DNA from 2 places in the Amycolatopsis mongoliensis genome. Region 2 is predicted to be linked to the other one. Evidence: predicted binding sites of a transcription regulator. Region 2 holds the regulator's gene; the other holds the start of a gene.

Region 1 (10,505 bases), 870 kb from region 2:
GGAACACGAGGAACAGCACGACGGGAATCACCGTCGAAATAGCCAGAGCGGCGAGGAAGACGTCCAGCTCGACGAACTTCTGCAACGCCGGCAGCCGGACCGAGAGCGGCTGGACTGCCGGGTCGGGCAGCACCAGCATCGGCCAGAGGAAGTCCTTCCAGGCCGCCACGATCGCGAACACCGAGACGACTCCGAGGATCGGCCGGGACATCGGCAGCACGACCGACCAGAACAGCCGTAGCGGCCCCGCGCCGTCAACGCGAGCGGCTTCGAACACCTCACGCGGGAGGTTGTCGAAGAACCGTTGCACCAGCAGGATGTTGAACGCGCTGGCACCCGACGGAAGCCAGACCGCCCAGAACGAGTTGATCAGTGAGAAGTCCACCATGGACAGGTACAGCGGCACCAGCAGCACGACCGCCGGGACGAACAACGTCGTCAGGACGACCCCGGTGAGCACGCGACGGTAGCGCGGCCGCAGCACCGACAGCGCGAACCCGGCCGTCGTCGCGACGATCAGCTGCACCAGCCACGACCCGGCGGCGACCCACACGGTGCTGAGGAAGTACTTGTCGATCTGGACGCGCGTCCACGCCGTCGAGAGGTTGGCGAAGTCGATCCCGTGCGGCCACAGCGCGAGTGGGTCGCGCAGCGTGTCCTGCGTCGGGGTGACGGCCGCCTTCGCCAGCCACAGCATCGGCCCCAGCCCGGCCAGGAACAACGCCGCGAGCAGCAGTGCGTGCAGCGTGCGGGTGGTGCGCCGGACCACTGGACGCCGCCAGTCCGACGGCGAGAGCAGGGCGCGCGTCATGACTTGCTCCAGGAGCGGGTGAGGCGGAAGTACACGGCGGAGAACAGGCCCAGGACCAGGGCGAGCAGGACGCTCAACGCGGTCGCCGCGCCGTAGTCGCCGCCGAGGCTGTCCGCGAAGGCGTAGTTGTAGACGAGCAGCAGGATCGTGGTCGTCGAGCGCGCCGGGCCGCCACCGGTGAACAGGAACGGCTCGAGGAATACCTGCGCCGTGCCGACGATCTGCAGGATGAACGTGATCAGCAGGACCCCGCGCAGGTGCGGCAGCGTGACGTGCCAGACCTTGCCCCAGACCGACGCGCCGTCGATCTCGGCCGCCTCGTACTGCTCGGGCGGGACGCTGGTCAGCGCGGCGAGGTAGATGATGATCGTGGCACCGGCCGCCGCCCACGTCGCCTCCGCGACCAGCGAGAACATCGCCGTCGACGCCGACTGCAGCCACGGCGCCGGGCTGATTCCGACGGCGCCCAGCACGGTGTTGAACACGCCGTTCGGGCTCGCGTCGTAGAAGAACTTCCACAGCAGCACGGCCACCACCGGCGGGATCACCACCGGCAGGTAGGCCAGCGCGCTGTAGAGCCCCTTCGCCCGCCGGACCTCGCTCATCAGCACCGCGGCGATGAGCGGGATCGGGTAACCGAGCAGCAGCGCCAGCACGGCGAACCACAGCGTGTTGCCCGCGGCGTTCCACAGCTGCGGGTCGCCGAGCACGGCCTTGTAGTTGTCCAGTCCGACGAACACCGGGGCCGAGACGAGGTTGGTCTGCTGGAAGCTCATCACGACGGCCTGGCCGATCGGCCGCCACGAGAACAGCCCGAACACCGCCAGCATCGGCAGCAGGAACAGCACGGTGCCGAGGCCGCCGCCGCGCACCCACGTCAGGGGGGTGCGCCGGCGGCGGGCCCGGGCCGGGCGGCGCGAGGTCGCCGTCGCCGGCCGGGCCGCCGTGAGCGTCACGGCTTGTCCAGCAACGCCTGGGCCTGCGTCTGCGCGTCGGCGAGCAGCGCGGGGATGTCCGCGCCGCGGTCGGTCAGGACCTTCTGCGCCACCGGGTCGAGCAGGCCGTAGACCTGCTGGGTGGACCGCGTCGGTTCCGGGATCAGCGGCTGGCCGAACATCTTGTCCGTGTACGGCGTCATCTGCTTCACCGGCACGTTGACGTACTGCGCGATCCAGCCCATCCGCTGGTCGTAGGTCGCCTTGTCGAACACCGGCAGCTCGGGCGAGCCGACCGCCTCGCCCGAGTCCGCGGTCGTCTTCGCGTCGGCGACCGCCGCGGCCTGGTCGGCCTGCTTGCTCAGGTAGTAGAAGTCGATCCACTTCACGGCCGCGGCCTTGACGGCGTCGTTCGCCTTGGCGTTGACGCCGGCGAGCGTGCCGCCGCCGAGGACACCGGCGTCCGGGCCGTCGAGGGGGAGGGCCGTGACGCCGTAGTCGTCCGCCTTGATCGCGTTCTGCGCCTTCAGTGAGCCGTAGTTGCCGCCGCCGGAGACGTACATCCCGATCCGGCCGGCGGCGAAGTCCTGGTTGATGCCGTTCCAGTCGTAGAGGAAGTTCGCGCCCATGCTGTTGTCGTCCCACCGCATGGTGTGGATGGTCTGCAGCGCACGGGCCATCTGCGGGGTGTTCAGCGTCGCCGTCGCCTTGTCGCCGGCCAGCTGTTCGGTGCGGCCGCCGAAGTCGTAGTCGAGCGTGGTGAGGATCCAGCCGCCGGTGTTGTCGGTGGTCAGCTGGGCGTACCCGGCCTGGCCGGTCTTCTGCGCGATCTGCTTCGCGTCCGCGCGGATTTCGTCCCAAGTGGACGGTGGCTTGTCCGGGTCGAGACCGGCCTGCTTGAAGAGCGTGCGGTTGTAGTGCAGGGCCTGGCCGTGGGCGGCGATCGGGACGGCCCACATCTTCCCGTCGGCGGCCGAACCGGCCTTCGCGACCTCGGGGTTGAACTTCTTCGCATACGGCAATTGGTCGACCAGGCCGCTGATGTCGGCGAGCTGACGGCGTTCGATCAGGCCGCGGCCGTCGGTGAACGGCATGGTCAGGACGTCCGGGAGGGTGCCGCCCGCCAGTTGCGCGGTGAACGTCGTCGCGTCCCACTTGAACTCCTGCGGGACCAGGTCGATCTTCGGGTTCGCGGCTTCGAACTGCGTCACCCGGGCGTTGAACGCGGCGACCGCGCCTTGGTCCAGGCCCGGTTCGATGGACACCTTGACGACGGTCTTGCCGTCGGCGGTGGTGGTGTCGCCGGCGCCGGAACAGGCGGTCAGCGCGGCGGCGGCGCACAGGCACACCGCGGCGATCTTCGAGGACTTCATCGTCACTCCTGGCGGGGTTTCAGACTCGCAGCCAGACGGCTGTGTCGGTGGGCAACTGGGCGTCCGTCAGCTCTTCGCTGGCGAGCAGGACTTCGAGGTGGACGGGCAGGTCGAGCGGGGTTTCGCCGAAGTTGACCAGGCAGAGCAGGTCGTCACCGCGGCGGAAGGCGAGGACGTCGGCGCCGCCGTCGGCCGCCCAGGCGAACTCCTCGCCACGCAGCGCGGGCTCGGACCGGCGCAGCGCGATCATGGTGCGGTAGAGCGTCAGCATCGACCGGGGATCGCCGTCCTGCCGCTCGACCGAGTAGTCACCCCAGTTCGCGGGCTGGGGCAGCCAAGGGGTTCCGGCGCCGAAGCCGAACGCGCTGTCCGCGTCGGACGTCCAGGGCAGCGGGACGCGGCAACCGTCGCGGCCGGGGTCGGTGCCACCCGAGCGGAAGTGCATCGGGTCCTGCAGGACGCCGAGCGGGAGGTCCTCGACCTCGGGCAGACCCAGCTCGTCGCCCTGGTAGACGTACAGCGAGCCGGGCAAAGCGGCCGACAGCAGCGCGGCCGCGCGCGCCCGCCGCTGCGCCTTCACGAGGTCCGTGGGGATGCCGAAGGCGCGGGCGACGAAGCCGAACGAACTGTCCTCACGGCCGTAGCGGGTCGCCGCGCGGGTGACGTCGTGGTTGGACAGCACCCACGTCGGCGGCGCGCCGACCGAGCCGTGGGCGTCCAAAGTGGACACGATGGCGGTGCGGAGTTCGCCGGCGTCCCACGGGCGCATCATGAAGTCGAAGTTGAACGCCGTGTGCATCTCGTCCGGCCGCAGGTAGCGCGCGAAGCGGCGCGGATCGGCCAGCCAGACCTCACCGACCAGCACGCGCGGCTCCGCGTAGGAGTCGGCGACGGCCCGCCAGCTCCGGTAGATGTCGTGGATCTCGTCGCGGTCGACGAACGGGTGCGCGTCCGGCGTCACCTCGTTGGGCAGCGACGGGTCCTTGACCGGCATGGTCGCGGAGTCGATGCGGATGCCCGCGACACCCCGGTCGAACCAGAAGCGCAGCACGCGCTCGTGCTCGGCGCGGACGTCCGGGTGGTTCCAGTTGAGGTCCGGCTGCTCGGGCGCGAACAGGTGCAGGTACCACTCGCCGGGCGTGCCGTCCGGTTCGGTGACGCGCGTCCAGGTGCCGCCGGAGAAGCTGGACTCCCAGTCCGTCGGCGGCAGCTCGCCGTGCTCGCCGCGGCCCGGGCGGAACCAGAACCGTCGGCGCTCCGGCGATCCCGGCCCGGCGGCGAGCGCGTCCCGGAACCACTCGTGCCGGTCCGAGACGTGGTTGGGGACGATGTCCACAATGGTCCTGATGCCCAGCCCGGCCGCGTCGGCGATCAGCTCTTCGGCCTCCGCGAGGGTCCCGAACGCCGGGTCGATCGCGCGGTAGTCGGCGACGTCGTAACCGCCGTCGGCCAGCGGTGAGGAGTACCAGGGCGTGAACCAGAGGGCGTCCACCCCGAGGCTCTTCAGGTAGGGCAAGCGGGCGCGGACGCCGGCGAGATCGCCGGTGCCGTCGCCGTTGCCGTCGGCGAAACTGCGGGGATAGATCTGGTAGATGACGGCGCCGCGCCACCACGGCGTCCCCTGGCCGGGGGCGGTGGTCAGCGGGCTGGTCGAGAGGTCGGTGGTCACGGGACTCCCGTTCTGGCTCAACGGTTTCCGGAGCGCGGCGAAGGGTGCGGACCGGCGTCCGCAGCGATTAGGTTTAGCGCTATACCTCGCTAGACGGTAATGTCGTCCTGAGGTGGTTGTCAACGGCCGGTCCCGTAACCTTGGCGCCGGGGTGAGCGAGAGGAGTCCGAGGGTGCGCGTCACGCTGCGGGAGGTCGCCGAGCAGGCGGGCGTGAGCATGATGACCGTGTCGAACGTGATGAACGGCAACCGCGCGCGGGTCTCGCCGAGCACCATCGAGAAGGTCCAGCGCATCGCGGACGAGCTCGGCTACGTCCCGAGCGCGTCGGCTCGCAGCCTCGCGACGAAGGCGTCCCGGCTCGTCGGCCTGCTGGTGCCGGCCGCGGACGAGGACAGCCTGATGATCAGCCCGCACACCATGGCGATCGTCGGCCTGATCGAGCGCGAGCTGCGCAAATACGGCTACCACTTGCTGCTGCGCGGGGTCGCCCACCCGGACGAGGTCGCCGAAGCGCTGCGGTCGTGGAGCCTCGACGGCGCGATCCTGCTCGGCTTCCTCGACGAGGAGGTCGGCAAGCTGACGAAGAAGACGATCGGCGCGGTCCACGTCGTCGCGATCGACAGCTACTCGGCGAACCGCCTGACCACGGGCACGCGCTCGGACGACTTCGCGGGCGCCCGCCTCGCGGCTCGGCACCTGCTCGACCTCGGCCACCGCCGGATCCTGTTCGCCGGCCCGGCGTTCAGCGGTGTCGGCGTGGTCCACGAACGCTTCGAGGGCTTCTGCCAGGCGTTCGCGGACGCCGGTGCCGAGCGTCCGGGCCTGGTGGAGACGGTCAACACGACGTACGCGGAAGGCCACGAGCTGGGGCTGGTCCTGCGGGAGCGCCACGACCTGACGGCGGTGTTCGCGACGGCCGACATCCTCGCGGTCGGCATCGTCCACGGCCTGACCGAGACGGGCACGCGCGTGCCGCAAGACGTCTCGGTGGTCGGCTTCGACGACCTGGACCTCTGCAACTACGTGACCCCGAAGCTGACGACGATCTCGCAGGACATCGCCCGCAAGGCGTCGACAGCGGTGTCGATCCTGATGGGCTCGATCGAGAAGGGCGAGCGTCCGAAGCAGCCGGTGACGATCGACGTCTCGCTCGTCGAGCGTGAGTCGACCGCCCCGGTCCGGACATAGGAAACGGCCGGTTTCCCTTGGGGGAGAGGGAAACCGGCCGTTCAGCGGCGGCGTTCGGGGTTACGCCGCCTGGGGAACCGGCGTCGAAGCCGGGGTCAAAGCGAGGTCGAGGACCTCGCGGACGTTCGCCACCGCGTGGACGTCCAGCTGGGACAGCACCTCGGCCGGGACGTCGTCCAGGTCCGGCTCGTTGCGCTGCGGGATGATCACCGTCTTCATCCCCGCCCGGTGCGCCGCCAGCAGCTTCTGCTTGACGCCGCCGATCGGGAGGACGCGTCCGGTCAGGGACACCTCGCCGGTCATCGCGACGTCCGCCTTCACCACGCGGCCCGAGAGCAGCGACGCCAGCGCCGTCGTCATCGTGACGCCCGCGCTCGGCCCGTCCTTCGGGACCGCGCCGGCCGGCACGTGGACGTGGATGCCGCGGTTCTTCAGGTCACCCACCGGCAGTTCCAGCTCCGCGCCGTGCGAGCGCAGGTAGGACAGCGCGATCTGGACGGACTCCTTCATCACGTCGCCGAGCTGGCCGGTCAGCTGCAGCCCGGACGCGCCGGACTCCTGGTCCGCCAGCGACGCCTCGATGTAGAGGACGTCACCGCCGGCACCCGTCACCGCCAGGCCCGTCGCCACCCCCGGGGTCGCGGTCCGCTGGGTCGACGCGGGCAGCGACGACTCCGGCACGTGCCGCGGCCGGCCGAGGTAGGTCTCGAGCTCCGGAGCACCGATCGTCAGCGGCAAGGACACCTCGTCCAGCGCCACCTTCGTCGCGATCTTGCGCAGCACCTTCGCGATCGTGCGGTTCACGTCGCGCACGCCCGCCTCGCGGGTGTACTCGGCCGCGATCCGACTGAACGCGGCGTCGGTCAGGCTGACGTCCGCGGTGCCCAGGCCGGCGCGCTCCAGCTCCCGGGGGAGCAGGTGGTCGCGGGCGATGGTGACCTTCTCGTGCTCGGTGTAGCCGTCCAGCGTGACGAGCTCCATGCGGTCCAGCAGCGGACCGGGGATGGTCTCCAGCGCGTTGGCCGTCGCCAGGAACACGACGTCGGACAGGTCCAGCTCGACCTCGAGGTAGTGGTCGCGGAACGTGTGGTTCTGCTCCGGGTCCAGCACTTCGAGCAGGGCGGCCGTCGGGTCGCCGCGGTAGTCGGCGCCGACCTTGTCGATCTCGTCGAGCAGCACGACCGGGTTCATCGAGCCGGCTTCCTTGATGGCGCGGACGATCCGGCCGGGCAGCGCGCCGACGTAGGTGCGGCGGTGGCCGCGGATCTCCGCCTCGTCGCGGATGCCGCCGAGGGCGACGCGGACGAACTTGCGGCCCATGGCCTTCGCGACGGACTCACCCAGCGACGTCTTGCCGACCCCGGGAGGGCCCGCGAGGGCGAGCACCGCGCCGGACCGGCGTCCGCCGACCGGGCCCAGACCCGATTCGGCACGACGCTTCCGGACGGCCAGGTACTCGATGATCCGTTCCTTGACGTCGTCGAGGCCGGCGTGGTCGGCGTCCAGGACAGCCCGCGCGGCGGCGATGTCGTAGACGTCCTCGGTGCGCTCGTTCCAGGGCAGCTCCAGGACGGTGTCCAGCCAGGTGCGGATCCAGCCGCCCTCGGGGGACTGCTCGGACGTGCGGTCCAGCTTGTCCACCTCGGCCAGCGCGGCCTTCTTCACGGCGTCCGGCAGTTCGGCGGCCTCGACGCGGGCGCGGTAGTCGTCGTCCTGCGCGGTGCCGTCGAGCTCGCCGAGCTCCTTGCGGATGGCTTCGAGCTGGCGGCGCAGCAGGAACTCCTTCTGCTGCTTCTCCATGCCCTCGGCGACGTCCTTGCGGATCGTGTCGGTCACCTCGAGCTCGGCGAGGTGTTCCTTGCTCCACTCGAGCGCCTTCTCCAGGCGTGCGCTCACGTCGAGCGTGGTCAGCAGCTCGAGCTTCTGCTCGGTGTCGAGGTACGGCGCGTTGCCGGACAGGTCGGCGATCGCGGAGCCGTCCTCGACCTGCTGGACGGCGTCGATCAGCTGCCAGCCGCCGCGCTGCTGGAGGATCGAGATGACGACGGCCTTGTACTCGGCCGCGAGCTTCGCGGTCCGGTCGTCGGTGGTTTCGGGGGCGTCCTCGGCGTGCACCCAGCGGGCGGCGCCGGGGCCGTCGGCCATCCGGCCGACGAGGGCGCGCGCGGTCCCGCGCAGCAGCACGGCGGCCTTGCCGCCGGGCACGCGCCCGATGCGCTCGACGGTCGCGACGGTGCCGTACTCGGCGTACTCGCCGTGGACGCGCGGGACGATCAGGACCTCGGCCTTGGTGGCGCCGGTCGACCGGATGCCGGGGAAGGACGCCTGGCTCGGCGTGCTCGCCTGGGCGGACTCCACCGCTGCCCGCGTCTCGGTGTCGGTGAGGTCGAGCGGGACGACCATGCCCGGCAGCACGACGTCGTCATCGAGCGGGAGCACGGGCAGGAGGCGGGTGTCGGACATGTGCACTCCTCGTGTAGTTGAGTCTGCCTAGCTCAACTCTCCGATGGGTGTGTTTGTTTCCAGGAGTGCGTTCGCCCACAGCGAAGAAAGAAAGTGCAGGTCAGAGGCTTGGTCGGCGCGCGACGGCACACCAGGCGAAGGGCCGGGTCTCGAGGTCGATCACGTTCGGACGCTCGTCGGGACGCCAGTCCGGCAATGACGTCATCCCCGGCGGCAGCAGCGGCCAGCCGCCGAACCAGGGGAGCAGCTCCTCGGCCGACCGCAGCCACGCCGGGTTCGACGTGTCGCGGTAGGCGTCGATGAACCGCTTCACCTCTGCGGCGCGCTCCGGCGGCGCGTCGTCGCGGCACGTGCCGTGCGTCAACGCCAGCCAGCTGCCCGGCGCGAGCTTCGACCGGTACGTCGCCATCAGCCCGTCCGGATCGTCGGACGGCCCGACGAAGTGCATCACCGTGATCATCAGCAGGCACACCGGGCGCGACCAGTCGATGAGCGACGACGTCACCGGGTCGGCGAAGATCTCCTTCGGCCGCCGGATGTCCCGCTCGACCAGCCCCGCCCAGTCCGTCGCGCCCTCGCGTTCCAGGATCAGCCGCGAATGCGCGGCCGCCACCGGCTCGTAGTCGACGTAGACCACGGCGGCCCGTTCGCCGTCGGGCAGCAGGTCGCGGACGATCTCGTGCACGTTGCCGGCCGTCGGCACGCCGGAGCCGAGGTCGACGAACTGGCGGATGCCGGCGTCCATCGCCGCCGAGACCACCCGGTTCATGAACGCCCGGTTCTGCCGCGAGATCGGCCGGATCAGCGGCCACACCTTCTCCACGCGCCGGCCGAACTCGCGGTCGACGGCCCAGTGGTGGTTGCCGCCGAGGTACCAGTCGTAGACCCGCGCCGCGGACGGCTTGTCGGTGTCCACCCCGGCCGGGGCGATCGGGGCTCCTCCCACGCCCCCACCACCCTCGATGGAGGCGCTTCGCGCCGCTGTGTTCTCCGGGCTCATGCGCCGGGTTTCTCCGCGATGCCGCACCACGCGTACGGACGGGCCTCCGCCTCCAGCGCGTTGAGCTTCCGGTCGGGCCGCCAGTCCGGCAGGTGCACGATGCCCGGCTCCAGCAGGGTCCAGTCGCCGAACAGGGGCTCGATCTCCTCGCGGTCGCGCAGCCACACCGGGTTGCTCGTCTTCCGGTACTGCTCGACGAACCAGCGCAGTCCCTCGAGGGTCTTGCCGGTCCCGTCACCCTCGCTCATCTGCGAGATCGCCAGCCAGCTGCCCGGCGCGAGCTTGTCCCGGTACGCCTTCAGCAGGCCGATCGGGTCGTCGTCGGGCCCGACGAAGTGCAGCACCGCCATCATCATCAGGCAGACCGGCTTCGAGAAGTCGATGAGCCGCTTCGTCTCTTCGGCACGCAGCACGGCCTTCGCGTCCCGCATGTCGGCCTGGACGATGCCCGCCCAGTCCGTCGCCGCCTCCTCTTCGAGGATCAGCGTCGCGTGCGCGACCGCGACCGGCTCGTAGTCGACGTACACGACCGTCGCGTCGTGGTCCTCGGGCAGCTCGGCCTCGACGACCTCGTGCACGTTCCCGGCCGTCGGGACGCCGGAGCCGAGGTCGATGAACTGCCGGATCCCGGCCCGCAGCGCCGCCCGCACCGCGCGGTTCATGAACTCGCGGTTCTGCTTCGACCCGGGGCGCACCAGCGGCCACTGCTGCTCCATGCGCCGGCCGAACTCGCGGTCCACGGCCCAGTTCTGCGTGCCGCCCAGGTACCAGTCGTAGATCCGGGCCGCGGACGGCTTCTCGGTGTCGACGCCTTCGGGCGCTCTCGGCGCGGAATCCCGCTGCTTGGTCACGTCCGGCTCCCCTCGCTGCTCCGGGAGCCAGCCTATAAGGACTGTCGACCAGGGGTAATCCGCCAGTCGTTCACCGAACGGCTGGTCGACGCTGCCAGTACGTCCACAGCGGGCGGTACCCCTGCGCGTACCAGAACGGCGTCGACAGCGGGTTCGCCGCCGCGTGGTGCAGGAGGACGACGTCCGCGCCCTCCTCGTCGAGGACGTGGTGGGC
Region 2 (10,505 bases):
GTTGCGTAAACCGTCTGGGTGATCGTTTTTACGCAGCGACAGACGGGGTTGACCCGGCGTGGCTGAATTGCTCCGTTCGAGCGGACCATGCGGAATCGCGCGCATCTGCACGGGAATTCGCATACAGTCGGGAACCCTCGGGGGCGGCACCGCCACAGCGACGCCGCATGCACGTCGCAAAACCCTTTTGCACGACTGGAGATTACCGTTCCCGATGAGTGCTGAATCACTGAAGATCTCCGCGCCGCCCCAGACCGTTCCCGTTTCGGCCGTGGAAGGTCGCGAACTGGCCCGGCTGATTCGTGAAAGTTTTGCGGAGATCGAACCGAAAGCCGACGAACTGGCGCAGTACTTCTACGGAGCGTTGTTCGTGGTCGCACCGGATTGCCGCGACCTGTTCCCGGTCTCCATGGCGAACCAGCGCAGCCGCCTGCTGCGCGCCATCGTGTACGTGGTGCAGATGGTCGACCGGCCCGACGAGCTCACCACCTTCCTCGCGCAACTGGGCCGTGACCACCGCAAGTTCGCCGTCGTCTCCCGCCACTACGACGCCGTCGGCATCGCGCTGCTGTCCGCGCTGAAGCGGTTCCTCAAGCAGAAGTGGACGCCCGAGGTGGAGAGCGCGTGGACGACGGCTTACGGACTCATCGCCAAGACCATGCGCGAGGCCGCGCAGGCGGAGACCGGGCCGGCGTCGTGGACGGCGCGGGTGCTCGACCACCGCAAGCTGTCCCGGGACGTCGCGATGGTGCGGGTGCAGACCGAAGGGCTGCTGCCCTTTCGCGCGGGCAGCTACGTGAGCGTGGAGGTCCCGCAGCGGCCACGGATGTGGCGCTACCTCTCCCCGGCGACCGCGCCGCGCGGCGACGGCCAGATGACGTTCCACGTGCGCACGGTGCCCGGCGGCTGGGTCAGCGGCGCCATCGTCAACCACACCAAGCCGGGGGACACCTGGCGGCTCGGACCGGCGATGGGCACGCTCAACGTGCGCCCGACCGCCACCAGGAAGCGGCTGCTGATGATCGCCGGCGGGACCGGGGTGACCCCGTTCGTCTCGATCCTCGACGATCTGGCGCACTGGAAGCGCAACCCCCCGGTGCACCTGTTCTTCGGCGGCAGAAGACCCGAGGACCTGTACGCGCTGGACGACCTCCGGCGGCTGACCGCGGTTTCGAAGTGGCTGACGGTCACCCCGGTGACCGAGGAAGGAGCGATACCGGGCGGCGACCGCGGCACGCTCGCCCACGCGGTGACCCAGCGCAGTTCCTGGAAGGACCACGACATCCTCGTCGCCGGCTCACCCCCGATGATCCGGGCGACGATCGCGAAGCTGCTGAGCGTCGGCGTCGAGCTCGAGCAAATCCGTTTCGACCCGTTCACCCTGGACTGAGGAACTCTCAGCGGCCCGCGCGCACCAGCCGGATTCTCGCTATCTTCACCGATATGGAGATGACTATTCCGGTTACGGACGGGACCATCGGCGGCTACCTGGCGGAGCCCGCGGGCGAGGGACCGCACCCGGGCGTGGTGCTCATCCACGACGCGTTCGGGCTGAGCCAGGACACGAAGAACATCACCGACCGCTTCGCCGCCGAGGGTTACCTCGCGCTCAGCCCCGACCTGTACTCGCGCGGTGGCATGCGCCGGTGCGTACGCCGCGTGTTCTCCGACATGTTCGCGAACCAGGGCCGGGCGTTCGACGACATCGAGGCGTCGCGCGCGCTCCTGGCCGGCCGTGCGGACTGCTCGGGCCGGGTCGGCATCGCCGGGTTCTGCATGGGCGGCGGCTTCGCGCTCGTCGCGGCGTCACGCGGTTTCGAGGCGTCGGCGCCGTACTACGGACAGCTGCCGAAGAACCTGTCGGTGCTCGACGAGGCGTGCCCGATCGTCGCGAGCTTCGGCAAGAAGGACTTCTCGCTGCGCGGCGCGGCGGCGAAGCTCGAGACGGCGCTCACCGAGCGTGAAATCCCGCACGACGTCAAGGAGTACGACGGTGCGAGCCACGGGTTCGCCAACAAGATCGAGGTCGCGGCACCGCTGAACCTGCTGCTCAAGGTCGTCGGGTTCACCTACCACCACGAGGCGTCCGAGGACGCGTGGCGCCGGGTGACGTCGTTCTTCGGCGAACACCTGCGGCAACCGGCCCGACCTTCGCACTGAGCCGAGCGGGCGAGCGTTTTCGCCGAACGGCGGTAGTTCGTTGACCGTTGTGCCCGAATCATCTTATGGTCTAGACCACATCTTCCCCGGATGTGCTCGTTCGTCCTCCCTCCGGAACAACGCTGTTCCCCCTCGAGGAGCCGAAATGACCTGGAACAGAAAGCTCTTCGCGGCCGCTGCCGGTGTCCTGCTCGCCCCGGTGCTGGTCGTCGTCCTCCCCGCCACCACCGCGAGCGCCCACGGTTACATCTCGGACCCACCCAGCCGGCAGGCCAACTGCGCGGCCGGGAAGGTGCCGGACTGCGGCAGCATCGTCTACGAACCCCAGAGCGTCGAAGGGCCGAAGGGCCTGCGCAGCTGCGACGGCGGCAACTCCCGCTTCTCGCAGCTGACCGACGAGTCGAAGCCGTGGCCGGCCAAGTCGGTCGGCACGACGGTGACGTTCAACTGGGTGTTCACCGCCCGGCACGCGACCGCGAGCTACGAGTACTACATCGGCAACACGCGCGTCGCGAACATCGCCGGCAACAACCAGCAGCCCCCGGCGACGGTGTCGCACACGGTGAACCTGGCCGGCTACTCGGGCCGGGTGAAGGTACTGGCGATCTGGAACATCTCCGACACGACCAACGCGTTCTACAGCTGCGTCGACCTCCAGATCGGCGGTGGCGGAACCCCGCCGCCCACCACCACGACACCCCCGCCGACCACGACCCACCCGCCGACGACGACCCCGACCACGCCGCCGTCGAGTGGCACCTGGGCGGCCGGAACGGCGTACAAGGCCGGCGACGTGGTGACCTACAACGGCGTGAGCTACCGCTGCCTCCAGCCGCACACGGCGATCGCGGGCTGGGAGCCGCCGAACACGCCGGCCCTCTGGCAGCGTCAGTGAGAGTGCTGCTCGCCGTCGTCGCGCTGCTGCTGGCCGGCTGCAGCGCGACGGCGGCCCCGCCCGCGTACAACGCGGCCGACGTGATGTTCCTGCAGATGCTGATCCCCCAGAACCAGCAGGGCATCGAGATCGTCCGGCTGGCGAAGGACCGCCCGCTGCCCGCGGACCTGAAGGTGCTGGCGGCGGCGATCGAGTCGACCCAGCGCACCGAGATCGACGACATGAAGAGCTGGCTGCGCGCCTGGGGTCAGCCCGAGACGATGGACACGAACCCCCAGGCCCACGCGGGCCACGGCGGTCTGAAGATGACGTCCCCGGACCTGGTCGGAGCGCTTCGGACGGCTCCCGACGCCGAGTTCTCCCGCAAGTTCCTCGACGTGCTGACCGGCCAGCAGCAGGGAGCGGTCGAGCTGGCCCAGACGGAGAACGGAACGGGCGGCGGGGTCAACGCCCAGGCCCGCGACCTGGCCCGGCGCGTCATCGAGTCGCGGACGGCCGAGGTCGAGCAGCTGCTGAACTTCAAGGTGTGACGTCCCCGCGGCGCGGACCGCGAGCAGCCCCCTGCCCGGCTGCTCGCGGCCTGCGGTTATTCGCTTGGCCGTGTCCGCGTGCGGCAGTTAGCCTTCCGATCATGTACGCGCGCCCCGTCTTCATGAGGTTGCGGATCCGCCGCTGACGGCGGCGCACCGAGCTCTTTTCCCTGCCCGCCGTTCCGGCCTTCGCCGGGCGGCCTTCTCGTGCTGCCCGGCTCCCTCCAGAGCTGCGGAGCATCCCTTGACTTCCCTCCTGCCCGAACACACCCACCTGCGCGCGGACCGCGTCGGCGTCACGCTCGGCTCCCGCCGGGTCCTGCACGACGTCAGCGTCACCGTCTCGGCCCGGTCCCGGCTGGCGATCGTCGGCGAGAACGGGCGCGGCAAGACCACGCTGCTGCACGTCCTCGCCGGGCTCCGGGCGCCCGACCACGGCACCGTCCACCGGACGGGCACCGTCGGCGTCGCCCGGCAGGCGCTGCCGTTCCGGTCCGGCGAAACCGTCGGCACGCTGACCACCGAGGCCTTGCGCGAAGCCGACGAGGCCTTGCGAGCGCTCGATGCGGCGACCGAGAACTTCGCCGAAGACCGCTACGCCGCGGCACTCGACGCGGCCACGCGGCTCGACGCGTGGGACGCCGAACGCCGTGTCGACGTCGCCCTCGAAGCCCTCGCCGCCTGCAGCGACCGGACCCGCGAGCTCAGCACGCTCTCGGTCGGGCAGCGCTACCGCGTGCGCCTGGCCTGCCTGCTCGGCGCGCGGCACGACTTCCTGCTGCTCGACGAGCCCGGCAACCACCTCGACGCGGGCGGCCTCGCTTTCCTCACCGACCGCCTGCGCGGCCACGACGGCGGCGTCGCGCTGGTCAGCCACGACCGCGCGCTGCTCAGCGACGTCGCGACCGAGTTCCTCGATCTCGACCCCAGCCAGGACGGCCGCCCGCGCAGTTACGCCGGCGGCTACGCGGCCTGGCAGGACGGCCGCCGCCGCGACCGCGAACGCTGGGTCCAGGAGTTCGAGGAGCAGCAGGACACGCACCGGCAGCTCACGCTCGCGGTGACGCAGGCACGCGACCGGCTCAGCACCGGCTGGCGTCCGGACAAGGGCACCGGACGGCACCAGCGCCAGTCCCGCGCCCCCGGCGTCGTCCAGGCGCTCAACCGGGAGCGGGCGGCGCTGGAGGCGCACCGCGTGACCGTGCCCGAGCCGCCGTTGTCGTTGCGGTGGCCCGATCTCGGCGCGGGCGCCCGCCGGTCGCTGGCCGGCCTGCACGGCGTCGGCGTGGCCGGCCGCCTCGCGGGCCCGGTGACGCTGAACCTCGACAGCGGCGACCGGCTGCTGGTCACCGGCGGCAACGGCGCCGGGAAGTCCACGCTGCTGTCGGTCCTCGCCGGCGAACTGACGCCGACGAGCGGCACGGTCCGGCACGCTCCCGGCGCGCAGATCGCACTGGTGGGCCAGGAGGTCCCGGCGTGGCCGGACGACCTCACCGCTCGTCAGCTGTTCGAACGCGCCGCCGTGCCGTTTTCGGCCATGGGACTGCTCGACGCGGAGGCCCTGCGGACGCCGGTGGGCCGGATGTCCCAGGGCCAGCAGCGACGGCTCGACCTGGCCCTGCGCCTGGCCGGACGGCCCGACGTGCTCGTCTTCGACGAACCGACCAACCACCTGTCGGCGACGCTCGTCGAGGAGCTGACCGAGGCACTGCTGGCCACGCCGGCCGCGGTGGTCGTGGCGACGCACGACCGCCGGATGCTGACGGATCTCGCGTCCTGGCCCCGCCTGGCTCTCGGGGGCTGAAAGCCGTGAAGGCCTCCTTCCCGGCCATAAGAGCCGGTAAGGAGGCCTTCACGGACTTGCGGTCTCAGCGGCGCTTGGGGCGCCAGACCACCATTGCCGTCTGCTGGTTGAGCGGGACCAGGTCCCGGCGGTAGGACGCGTGCGCCGCCGCCGCGGCCTGTTCCCCGGCCGCGTACGCCGCGGCCAGTTCTTCGGTGAGCTCCTGCAGGCGGGCCCGCAGCGCGTCGACCTGGTTCTCCAGCTCGATGATGCGCTTGATCCCGGCCAGGTTCACGCCGTCTTCCTGTGACAGGCGCTGGACCTCGCGCAGCAGCGCGATGTCCCGCATCGAATAGCGGCGACCGCCGCCGGAGGTGCGGCCCGGCGACACCAGGCCCTGCCGGTCGTAGGTGCGCAACGTCTGCGCGTGCATCCCGGCCAGCTGTGCCGCCACCGAGATGACGAACACCGGGGTCTCTTCGTCGCCTTCCTGGGGGATCCCGCCGAACATCCCGCTCACCTGCCTTCGAGCAGCTCAGTGATCTCGGGCCGGGGGTCGTGCCCGGCCATCGACTCGGCGAACGCCTGCAGTGCCTCGCGTGCCTTGTCGTCCAGTTTGGCGGGAATCGCCGCCTGGAGGGTGACGAGCAGGTCACCCTGCGAACCGTCGCGCTTGGCGATGCCCTTGCCGCGCACGCGCAGCACCCGGCCGCTCGCGGTGCCCGGCGGCACCTTGAGCGAGACCTTGCCCTCGAGCGTCGGCACCGTGATCGTCGTGCCGAGCGCGAGCTCGGTGAAGTCCACCGGGACGGTGATCGTCAGGTCGAGCCCCTTGCGCCCGAACAGCGCGTGCGGGGCCACGTGCACCCGGACGTACAGGTCGCCCGCCTGCGCGCCACCCCGGCCCGGCTCGCCCTGGCCGGCCAGGCGGATCCGCTGGTCGTCGTCGACGCCCGGCGGGATCCGGACGGTCAGCGTGCGGGTCCGCGTGCTGATGCCTTCGCCGCCGCACTCGGGGCACGGGTCGTCGATGATCTGCCCGCGCCCACGGCAGTCGCGGCACGGCTCCGAGAACGCGAACGCGCCCTGGCTGCGGCTGACCAGCCCCGAACCGGAACAGGTCGGGCAGGTCCGCGGCGACGTGCCCGGCTTCGCGCCGTTGCCGCCGCACGTCGAACAGGTCGCCGGGCTCGACAGCCGCAGCGGCAGGGTCGCGCCCTTGACCGCTTCGACGAAGTCGATCCGGACGTCCGTCTCGACGTCGGCCCCGCGCTGGGGCCGGTTCGCCGTCGCCCCCGCCGTCGTCCGGCCACGGCCGAACAGCCCGCCGAGGATGTCGCCGAGCCCGCCGAAGCCGCCCTGCTGACCGGCGCCGGCCTGGCCGAAGATGTCGCCGACGTCGAAGCTGCCGCTGCCACCGCCACCGGGGAAGTTGAACCCGCCCCCGGCGCCGCCGAACAGCCGCCGCGCCTCGTCGTACTCCTTGCGCTTGCTCGCGTCGGAGAGCACGCCGTAGGCCTCGGAGACCGCCTTGAACTTCTGCTCCGCCTGCGCGTTGCCGGAGTTCGCGTCCGGGTGGTTCTCCTTGGCCAGCTTCCGGTAGGCCTTCTTGATCTCGTCCGCCGTGGCGTCGGAGGAGACGCCCAGTTCACGGTAGAAGTCCTTACCGATCCATTCCCGTGCACTCATCGGGCGTCTCCTCCTCCCACTTGAACCGGATTCTGCTTACTGCTGCTGGTCATCGAGTCCGCCGTCGAGCGGCAGCTCGCCACCGACGGACGGGTCCACCGGGGCCGCGCCGGGCTCGTGGTCGGTCACGCCGACCAGCGCCGCCCGCAGCACGCGGTCCCCGAAGCGGTAGCCGCGGCGCATGACCACGGTGACCGTCGGGCCCGCCACGTCCGGCGAGGTGTTGTGCTGCACGGCCTCGTGCACGCTCGGGTCGAAGACCTCGCCCTCGGTGCCGAACGACTCGAGCCCCGCGCGCTGCAGGCCGCTGATCAGCTTGTCGCCGACCGCCTTGAACGCGCCGGTGAGGTCACCGTGCTGCTCGGCCCGCTCGAGGTCGTCGAGCAGCGGCAGCAGGTCGTTCACCACGGTCGCCTTCGCACCGAGGACGACCGCCTCGCGGTCGCGCTCGACCCGCTTGCGGTAGTTGGCGTACTCCGCCTGCAGGCGCTGGAGGTCGGCGGTGCGCTCGGCCAGCTCCTTCTCCACGTCGGAGACGACCGACACCGAATCGTCCACAATGGATTCCCCGAGCGAGGGGCCCGCGTGCTCCACGGGCGCTTCCTCCGGCTCCGGCGCGGCGTGGGCCGGACCGGGCGGGCGAACCTGCCCGGTCTGGGGGTCCACCCGCCGCCGATCCCGCACGACCACCGGCTCCTCGGGGCCGCGGCCCTGGTTCTCGGATTCGTCGTAGCTGTGGGTCACTTCTTCTCGTCCTCTTCGACGATCTCGGCGTCCACCACGTCATCGGCCTTGGCCTGGCCGCCGGCCGCACCGGCGTCCCCGGCCGCGCCCGAAGCACCGGCCGCACCGGCCGCCGCGTCGGCGTTCGCGTTGGCGTACAGGGCGGTGCCCAGCTCCTGCGAAGCGGTGTTCAGCTTCTCGATCGACTCGCGGATCTTCGCCGAGTCGGTGCCCTTGAGCGCCTCGTTCGACTCGTCGATCGCGGACTTGACCTTGCCCTTGAGGTCCTCGGGCAGCTTGTCGTCGTTGTCCTTGAGGAACTTCTCGGTCTGGTAGACCAGCGTCTCGGCCTGGTTGCGGGTCTCGGCCTCTTCGCGGCGGGTCTTGTCTTCCTCGGCGTGCGCCTCGGCGTCCTTGACCATCCGCTCGATGTCGTCCTTCGGCAGCGCGGAGCCACCGGTGATCGTCATCGACTGTTCCTTGTTCGTGCCCAGGTCCTTCGCGGTCACGTGCACGATGCCGTTGGCGTCGATGTCGAAGGTGACCTCGATCTGCGGCACGCCACGCGGGGCCGGCGGGAGGCCGGTCAGCTCGAACATGCCGAGCTTCTTGTTGTGCGCGGCGATCTCGCGCTCACCCTGGAACACCTGGATCTGCACCGACGGCTGGTTGTCGTCCGCGGTGGAGAAGATCTCCGAGCGCTTGGTCGGGATCGTGGTGTTGCGCTCGATGAGCTTGGTGAACACGCCACCCTTGGTCTCGATGCCCAGCGACAGCGGCGTGACGTCCAGCAGCAGGACGTCCTTGACCTCGCCCTTCAGGACACCGGCCTGCAGCGCCGCGCCGACCGCGACGACCTCGTCCGGGTTCACGCCCTTGTTCGGCTCGCGGCCGCCGGTCAGCTCCTTGACCAGCTCGGCGACGGCCGGCATGCGGGTGGAACCACCGACGAGCACGACGTGGTCGATGTCGCCGACGGAGATGCCCGCGTCCCGGATGACGTTGTTGAACGGCGCCTTGGTCCGGTCGAGCAGGTCCGAGGTGATCTTCTGGAACTCGGCGCGCGAGAGCTGCTCGTCGAGGAACAGCGGGTTCTTGTCCGCGTCGACGGTGATGTACGGCAGGTTGATGCCGGCCGAGTTCGAGCTGGAGAGCTCGATCTTCGCCTTCTCCGCCGCCTCACGGATGCGCTGGAGCGCCATCTTGTCCTTGGTGAGGTCGATGCCGTTCGTGGCCTTGAACTTGTCGACCAGCCACTTGACGATGCGCTCGTCCCAGTCGTCACCACCGAGGTGGTTGTCACCGGAGGTCGCGCGGACCTCGACGACGCCCTCGCCGATCTCCAGCAGCGAGACGTCGAAGGTGCCGCCACCGAGGTCGAAGACCAGGATGGTCTGTTCCTTCTCGCCCTTGTCCAGGCCGTAGGCCAGCGCGGCGGCGGTCGGCTCGTTGACGATGCGGAGCACGTTCAGGCCGGCGATCTGCCCGGCCTCCTTGGTGGCCTGCCGCTGCGCGTCCTCGAAGTACGCCGGGACGGTGATCACCGCGTCGGTGATCGTCTCGCCCAGGTACGCCTCGGCGTCGCGCTTCAGCTTCATCAGCACCCGCGCGCTGATCTCCTGCGACGTGTAGTTCTTGCCGTCGATCTCGGTCTTCCAGTCGGTGCCGATGTGCCGCTTCACGGACCGGATGGTCCGGTCGACGTTCGTCACGGCCTGGTTCTTCGCCGGCTGACCGGTCAGCACTTCGCCGTTCTTGGCGAAGGCGACGATCGACGGGGTGGTCCGGGAGCCTTCCGAGTTGGCGATGACCGTCGGCTCGCCGCCCTCAAGGACGGCGACGACCGAGTTGGTCGTGCCGAGGTCGATGCCGACCGCTCGCGCCATGGTGCTTTCCTCCTGTGTAAGCCTGCTATGTTCGTGACCTGCACGTTCTTCCTCGCCTTGAGCGAGGCTCTGGCAAGTTTTATCCGGGCTTCGCGCATCTCGTCAAGCTGGACTTGAGCCGAGTGCACTCAACCTTCGTACCCAGCCTAACGAGGCGGTGCGGGTTCTTGTTCCCGGGTTCCTCGGTGGAGTGCGCGGTAACCGGGTGTGACGCCGCTCACCAGGCAGTTCGCGCTGCTCAGGCGACCCGACAGCGTCACTCGCCGCTCCACCGGCAGACCGCCCCACGACCGGGCGTGACCCCACTCACCAGGTAGTCCACCTCCGCCGCGCGGGCGCACGCGGAGTTGAACAGCCCCGTGTGGCCGTCGTCGGTGCGGGTCAGCAGGGCCGCGCCGTCGATGCTCGCCGCCAGGCCGCGGGCCCAGGCCAACGGCGTCGCCGGGTCGTGGGCGCCCCCGACCACCAGGATCGGCGGAGCCCCGTGGACCGGGTGGGGCTGTGGTGGGTTCTTCGGCGGGACCGGCCAGCCCGTGCAGCCGCTGGTGAAGTCCCAGAACTCCGAGTACCGCCAGCTGTGCGGCGCCAGCGCGCGGAGCAGGCCGGCCGTGATCCCCATGTCCGCCGGCCCGGTGAACGGCGACGGGAAGTCGTGGCAGCCGATCGCCCGGTACGCGCCGTAGAGCGGGGACAGGAACTGGTTCCGCTCGGTCAGCCCCTTGGCGTCGGGGAACTCGCCGCCGGCCGCGGCCAGCGCCTTGCCGAGCGCCGGCCACTCGTCCCGGATGTAGAGGTGGTTGTAGACGCCGGCCGAGATCTCGTCGGCCGTCGCCGGGCGG

What was found. The regulator HspR, encoded in region 2, represses chaperone genes until heat shock. The targets are predictions, from matches to a motif close to ANNTTGAGTNNNNNNNACTCAANNT.
Region 1: a site for HspR is predicted at 8,455-8,479, ahead of lon (endopeptidase La). Genes of this name have one in related genera too.

Annotation. Positions count from the first base shown of each region.
Region 1 is NZ_CP127295.1:1,730,129-1,740,633, reverse strand. It holds gene QRX60_RS08255 (carbohydrate ABC transporter permease) at 1-811, opposite strand, end outside; gene QRX60_RS08250 (carbohydrate ABC transporter permease) at 808-1,767, opposite strand; gene QRX60_RS08245 (ABC transporter substrate-binding protein) at 1,764-3,119, opposite strand; gene QRX60_RS08240 (glycoside hydrolase family 13 protein) at 3,139-4,788, opposite strand; gene QRX60_RS08235 (LacI family DNA-binding transcriptional regulator) at 4,961-5,977, shown strand; gene lon (endopeptidase La) at 6,038-8,440, opposite strand; gene QRX60_RS08225 (SAM-dependent methyltransferase) at 8,541-9,386, opposite strand; gene QRX60_RS08220 (SAM-dependent methyltransferase) at 9,437-10,291, opposite strand; gene QRX60_RS08215 (GNAT family N-acetyltransferase) at 10,362-10,505, opposite strand, start outside.
Region 2 is NZ_CP127295.1:2,595,884-2,606,388, reverse strand. It holds gene QRX60_RS12620 (globin domain-containing protein) at 287-1,390, shown strand; gene QRX60_RS12615 (dienelactone hydrolase family protein) at 1,444-2,160, shown strand; gene QRX60_RS12610 (lytic polysaccharide monooxygenase) at 2,306-3,055, shown strand; gene QRX60_RS12605 (DUF305 domain-containing protein) at 3,052-3,585, shown strand; gene QRX60_RS12600 (ABC-F family ATP-binding cassette domain-containing protein) at 3,830-5,389, shown strand; gene QRX60_RS12595 (heat shock protein transcriptional repressor HspR) at 5,454-5,879, opposite strand; gene dnaJ (molecular chaperone DnaJ) at 5,885-7,057, opposite strand; gene grpE (nucleotide exchange factor GrpE) at 7,094-7,801, opposite strand; gene dnaK (molecular chaperone DnaK) at 7,798-9,666, opposite strand; gene QRX60_RS12575 (alpha/beta hydrolase) at 9,923-10,505, opposite strand, start outside.